2 regions of the Bradyrhizobium sp. SEMIA genome follow, and region 1 is predicted to be linked to the other one. Evidence: riboswitches for the same ligand, from Rfam matches in the RefSeq annotation. Region 1 holds a riboswitch; the other holds the start of a gene.
The links. Region 1 has a riboswitch for S-adenosylmethionine ahead of metX (homoserine O-acetyltransferase MetX). Riboswitches for the same ligand answer to the same signal wherever they lie in the genome.
Positions count from the first base shown of each region.

Region 1 (3,408 bases):
TCGCCCTGCACCACCGCGAGGCCCTTGGCAACGCAGCGGTTGACGCCCTCGCGCGACAATTCGATGCCGCGGCCATCGACGCCGCGCATCTCCAGAAGCTGAAGCAGATCGCCGTCACCGCAGCCGACGTCGAGCACTTTCGAGCCGGGCTTGACCATCTCGGCGACCAGCAGATGGTCCGCACGGAAATGCGCGGATTGCTCCGCAGTGAACCCATTCAACGGCAGCACTTCCTGTACAGACATCGCTAGCTGTCCTTGCCCGTGAGCCCGCGGGCCTTGCCTGCCGATTGCAGGAAGGCGCGGGAGATGTCGAAGAATTCGGGAACGTCGAGCAGGAAGGCGTCGTGGCCGCGGTCGGTCTCGATCTCGGCGAACGACACCCGCGCGCTCGACGCGTTCAGCGCATGCACCAGCGCGCGCGATTCCGAGGTCGGGAACAGCCAGTCGCTGGTGAAGGAGACCACGCAGAAGCGGGTCTGGATTCCCGCGAACGCCTTCGCCAGCACGCCGCCGTGATCGGCGGCGATGTCGAAATAGTCCATCGCGCGGGTGAGATAGAGATAGGAGTTGGCGTCGAAGCGCTCGACGAACGAGGAGCCCTGGTAGCGCAGATAGGACTCGACCTGGAAGTCGGCGTCGAACGAGAAGGTCGGCAGCTCGCGGTCCTGCATGCGCCGGCCGAATTTCCGGTGCAGAGCCGCGTCTGACAGATAAGTGATGTGCGCGGCCATGCGCGCGACCGCGAGGCCGCGATGCGGATGAAGACTGCGATCGGCATAGCCGCCATTGTGCCAGTCGGGATCCGCCATCACGGCCTGGCGGCCAAGCTCGTGGAAGGCGATGTTCTGCGCCGAGTGCCGCGTCGAGCAGGCGATCGCGAGCGCGGAGAACACGCGGTCAGGATAGGCCGCGGTCCATTGCAGCACCTGCATGCCGCCCATCGAGCCGCCGACCACCGCGAAGAGCGTGTCGATGCCGAGCCGGTCGATCAGCATCGCCTGCGCGCGCACCATGTCCGGAATGGTGATGACCGGAAAATCGAGCCCCCACACCTTGCCGGTGGCGGGATTGATCGAGGCCGGCCCCGTGGAGCCCATGCAGCCGCCAATCACGTTGGAGCAGATGATGAAGTAACGGCTGGGATCGATGGGGCGGCCCGGCCGACCAGCGTGTCCCACCAGCCGGGCTTGCCGGTGACGGGGTGCAGATTGGCGACGTGCTGGTCGCCGGTCAGCGCATGGCAGATCAGAACGGCGTTGGAGCGATCGGCATTGAGCTCGCCATAGGTCTGGTAGGCGATCTGAAACGGAGCCAGATCGACGCCGCAATCGAGCCGCAGCGGCTGATCTGCGCCGAAACGCGCGACCTGCGAACTCGGGTGATCGACCTCGTGCGAGCGCTCATCGGCGCTGATCGCAGGACTCGGAATCGACTTGACGCTACCCATCTGATCATCGACCTCGTTTGCGATCGGACTTCAGACCGCTACTTGCATCAGGCCATGAAAAACCCGGCCTGAACGATAGGTTCGGCCGGGATCGGAAGCGTCCCCGGCCTGTTTAGCGAGTTTTTTAACGTGGCTGCAAGCCGGCCGGCTCAAATGACCACGGAACAGGCAAAATCTACTGTCTTGGGCGGTTTTCGTCAAGTCGCGGCCCGGATTAACCAAAATCGTCCTTGAAACGCCGGCCGAAAAGGTCGTCATTTCTCTTTGCTTTCGCCGCCCTGACTGCCTAATCAGGACATCGACCGCAACGGAATCCGGCTAGCCCATTGGCCTGCCCGATCCGCATTGGAACGCCTCTCAACGGCACTTCGCAGAACAGCATCCGGCAGATATGTCCCAACGTCCGCCCGCGCCACCATCGCTCCAGGAATTGCGCAAGGAGATCGACGCGATCGACGCGGACATGCATCGCCTGCTGATGCAACGCGGCGACATCATCGACCGCCTGATCCAGGTGAAGCAGACCCAGGAGGTCGGCTCCGCGTTCCGGCCTGCGCGCGAAGCCGCGATGATGCGCGACCTCGTGCAGCGCCATCGCGGCATCCTGCCGCTCGACACGGTCGAGAGCATCTGGCGCGTGATCATCTCGACGTTCACCTACGTGCAGGCGCCGTTCTCGGTGCATGCCGACATCTCCGTAAGCGAGCCGGCGATGCGCGATTCCGCGCGATTCCATTTCGGCTTCACCGTGCCTTACGTCGCGCATTTCAGCGCACAGGCTGCGGTCGAGGCGGTGGCGAAATCCAAGGGCGACCTGGCACTGGTCTCGGCGACGTCGAGCCGCACGCCGTGGTGGCTGGAGCTGGAAGCGGAAGGCGCGCCGAAGATCATCGCGCGGCTGCCTTTCGTCGAGCGCGCCGATCATCCGGCGGCACTGCCGGTGTTCGCGGTCTCGCGCGTCGCCGACAGCGCGCTGGTGACGGAGGTCGAGACCTTCAGCGTGCGTGTCTCGGGGTGGAACGCCGAGGTCGCGCGGACCCTGTCGCCGCTCGCCGAGATCGTGGCGGTGCCCGATACCGCCTTTGACGGAGCCGCGCTGCTGGTGTCGGTCACGAGCGCAACCAGCATCGACAAGATCAAGGCTGCCCTGATCGAAGCAGGGGCCTCGGTGCGCTCCACGGCCCTCGTCGGCAGCCACGCAACGCGCTATACGGTGACCCCGACCGGGTCGAAATCGTAAGTCTCGCGCCCAGCCACTTTCGGAGTTGAAGATGTCCCGCCCCGTGCCGAATCCCGGCATTCTCGATATTGCGCCCTACACGCCCGGCAAGAGCCCGGTGCCGGAGCCGGGCCGCAAGGTGTTCAAGCTCTCGGCCAACGAGACGCCGTTCGGACCATCACCGAAGGCGATCGAGGCCTTCAAGCGCGTGGCGGATCATCTGGAGGATTATCCGGAAGGCACCTCGCGGGTGCTGCGCGAAGCGATCGGCCGCTCGTTCGGGCTCGATCCGAACCGCATCATCTGCGGCGCCGGTTCGGACGAGATCCTCAACCTGCTTGCCCACACCTATCTCAGCCAGGGCGACGAGGCGATCTCGACCACCCACGGCTTCCTGGTCTACCCGATCGCGACCATGGCGGTTGGCGCCAAGAACGTCATCGCACAGGAGACCAACCTCACCTGCAACGTCGACGCCATCCTCAAGGCGGTGACGCCGAAGACGAAGCTGGTCTGGCTCGCCAATCCCAACAATCCGACCGGCACCTATGTGCCGTTCGACGAGGTCAAGCGCCTGCGCGCCGGCCTGCCGTCGCACGTGCTGCTGGTGCTGGATGCCGCCTATTCCGACTACGTTTCACGCAACGATTACGAGATGGGGATCGAGCTGGTCGCCACCACCGAGAACACGGTGGTGACGCACACCTTCTCCAAGATCCACGGCCTCGCCGCGCTGCGCA
Region 1 is NZ_CP046601.1:3,051,714-3,055,121, reverse strand. It holds gene metW (methionine biosynthesis protein MetW) at 1-245, opposite strand, end outside; partial or broken gene metX (homoserine O-acetyltransferase MetX) at 248-1,449, opposite strand; SAM riboswitch at 1,541-1,620, opposite strand; gene FOM02_RS14990 (chorismate mutase) at 1,841-2,689, shown strand; gene hisC (histidinol-phosphate transaminase) at 2,721-3,408, shown strand, end outside.

Region 2 (3,408 bases), 3.8 Mb from region 1:
CTGCTACACCCGAAAATGCTTCGATAGTTTGAGGCCTTGCGCCTGGTAGTTGGAACCGATGCGCTGGCCGTACATCGCGTCGGGACGCGCGAGCATCTTTTCATAGACGAGACGGCCGACGATCTGGCCGTGCTCGAGGATGAACGGCACCTCGCGCGAGCGCACTTCCAGCACGGCGCGTGCGCCCTGCCCCCCAGCGCCGGCATAGCCGAAGCCGGGATCGAAAAAGCCGGCATAGTGTACGCGGAATTCGCCGACCAGCGGATCGAACGGCACCATCTCCGCGGCGTAATCCGGCGGCACCTGCACCGCTTCCTTGGAGGCGAGGATATAGAACTCGCCGGGGTCGAGGATCAGGCTACCATCAGGACGGGCCGAGATCGGCTCCCAGAAATCTTCCACCGCATAGCCGGCGCGGCGATCGACATCGACGACGCCGGTGTGGCGCTTGGCACGATAGCCGACGAAGCCGTTGGCCTTCTCGCCAGAGAGATCGACCGAGACGGCGACGCCGCCGGAGAGATCGGCATTGTCGATGTCGACGAGGCGCTCGGCAGCATGCAAGCCGTCGAGCTCGTCGGCATTGAGGATGGCGTCACCAGTGCGGAAGCGCACCTGCGACAGACGCGAGCCCTCGCGCACCAGCACCGGAAACGTCTTCGGGCTGATCTCGGCATAAAGCGGGCCGTGATAGCCGGCGCCGATCATGTCGAAGCGGCGGGTGCCGTCAGCGATGACGCGGGTGAAGACGTCGAGCCGGCCGGTCGAGCTCTTGGGGTTCGCGGCCGCGACGATCTCCGGCGGCAGCGCCAGGCTCTCGAGCAGCGGCACGATGTAGACGCAGTTGGTCTCCAGCACCGCACCGTCGGCGAGGCTGAACTCATGCAGCTTCAATTCGTCGATGCGCTCGGCGACGGTGGCGCCGGGGCCTGGCAGGAAGCTGGCGCGGACGCGATAGGCGATGTCCCCGAGGCGCAGATCGAGGCTTGCCGGCTGGATCTGGCTTTCGACGAAATCGTATTCGGGCAGGATGAGGCCTGCTTCCGCCATCGCCGCGATCATGCGGTCGGGCAGGATACCATTGGCGTCGGCGGCAACCGTAAAGCTCAACCGGGGGTCCTCATCAGGGGGCAAACGCATCCGGACATGCCGGAAATACTAGCCTTTTACGGCTATCCGATGGACGCCTTGACGGAAAGGGCATTGCGGAATATGAGCATCACTTATCCCGTGGTGATTTGAGCCGGCCGGCTTGCAGCCACGTTAAATAAGTCGCTAAACAGGCCGGGGACCTCTGTGATCCCGGCCCGTGGAGATATCCAGGCCGGTTTTTTTGTGACCGTTTTCGACGAGGCGGTCATATCGGAGGGTCCTATGTCGAAGTCGCCTGCCAACTACCGTCCCGAAACCCGCCTGGTCCATTCCGGCACCCTGCGCTCGCAATATGGCGAGACGTCGGAGGCGCTGTTTTTGACGCAAGGCTACGTCTACAACAGCGCCGAGGAGTGCGAGGCGCGGTTCAAGGGCGAGGACCCCGGCTTCATCTATTCGCGCTACTCCAACCCGACGATCGCGATGTTCGAGCGCCGCATGATCGAGCTCGAAGGCGCCGAAGCCGCCCGCTCGGCGGCAACCGGCATGGCCGCGGTGACCACGGCGATCCTGGCGCCGCTGAAGGCCGGCGATCACGTGGTGGCCTCCCGCGCCCTGTTCGGCTCGTGTCTCTACGTCATCCAGGACCTCTTGCCGCGCTACGGCATCGAGACCACGCTGGTCGACGGAGCCAATCTCGACGAGTGGCAGCGGGCCGTAAGGCCCAACACCAAGACGTTCTTCCTGGAGAGTCCGACCAACCCGACGTTAGACGTGCTCGACATTCCCGGCATCGCCGAGATCGCGCACAAGGGCGGCGCGCGGCTCGTCGTCGACAACGTGTTCGCGACGCCGATCTGGCAGAGCCCGCTCGCGCTGGGCGCCGACGTCGTCGTCTACTCCGCGACCAAGCACATCGACGGCCAGGGCCGCTGCCTTGGCGGCATCATCCTGTCGTCGGAAGCCTTCATCGCCGAGCACATCCACAATTTCATGCGCCAGACCGGCCCGTCGATCTCGCCGTTCAACGCGTGGGTTCTCCTGAAGGGCCTTGAGACGCTCGGCGTGCGCGTGCGCGCGCAGACCGATACGGCTGCGCGGATCGCAGAGGCACTGGCGAGCCATCCGAAGATTTCGCGGCTGGTCTATCCCGGTCGCGCCGATCATCCGCAGGCGGCGCTGGTGAAGAAGCAGATGCGCGGCGGCTCGACGCTGGTCGGCTTCGAGGTCAAGGGCGGCAAGGCGGCGGCGTTCCGCGTGCTCAACGAGCTCAAGCTTGCGAAGATCTCGAACAATCTCGGCGATGCCAAGAGCCTCGTCACGCATCCGGCGACCACGACGCATCAGCGCCTGAAGCCGGAAGACCGTGCCGCGCTCGGCATCAGCGAGGGATTCATCCGTTTCTCCGCAGGCCTCGAGCATGCGGACGATCTGATCGAGGATCTGACGGCGGCGCTGGAGAAGGCGTGACGGGCGAATGGCGAATAGTGAGTGGCGAATAGATCTCTATTCGCTACTCGCCATTCCCTATTCGCTTCTACATCGGCCGATACGTCCGCACGTCAGCGGGCACGTTCACGCCGATCTTGATCTGGCCGACTGAGCGGATGATATCGTCGCCGAGCAGCTGGGCGAAGCAGGCGTAGCCCCAATCGTTCATGTGCAGGCCGTCGGCGATCACGAAACTCTCGACCGGAATCGATTGGTTCTCGTGCCAGTCGCGCATCACCTCGAAGCGCGGGAAAATGCCGACGTGACGGAGCTCGGCGACCTTGCCGAGCAGCTTCACCATCTTGCCGGCGCTCTCCTTGCGCTGGTTGACGGCCGGCGAATATTGCGGATCGACCAGCACGATGTCGGCGCCGCCGGCGGCCTGGATGCGGGCGATGCCGTCCTCGACCATCTTGGCGGTGTCGCCGGGATCGAGGTTGCGCAGCACGGCGTTGGTGCCGACCTGCCAGATCACCAGATCCGGATGCACGTCGATCACCTCCTTCTGGAGGCGCTTCATCATCTCGGGCGCGTCCTCGCCGCCGACGCCGGCATTGACGACGGTGATGTCCGCGGTCGGATATTGCCGGCGCAGCTGCGCGGCGAGACGGTTCGGATAGTTGAACTCCGGGGAGCTCGCACCAAATCCCGCGGTCGACGACGAGCCGAACGCGACGATGACGACGGGCTGGCCGGCGACGAGCTTGCTTGCGACATGCGGCAGCGAGCCCATCGCCTTCGGGCCGCCCTTGTTCGCGTCCTTGGGAGGCAGGCAAGGCACGCGGCTAAGGATGTCGCCGGCGGATTTCGCGACCTGCTTCACCT
Region 2 is NZ_CP046601.1:8,919,428-8,922,835, forward strand. It holds gene FOM02_RS42690 (2'-deoxycytidine 5'-triphosphate deaminase) at 4-1,140, opposite strand; SAM riboswitch at 1,221-1,300, shown strand; gene FOM02_RS42695 (O-succinylhomoserine sulfhydrylase) at 1,375-2,562, shown strand; partial or broken gene FOM02_RS42700 (SGNH/GDSL hydrolase family protein) at 2,630-3,408, opposite strand, start outside.
Region 2: another riboswitch for S-adenosylmethionine. It lies ahead of FOM02_RS42695 (O-succinylhomoserine sulfhydrylase); the one in region 1 lies ahead of metX (homoserine O-acetyltransferase MetX).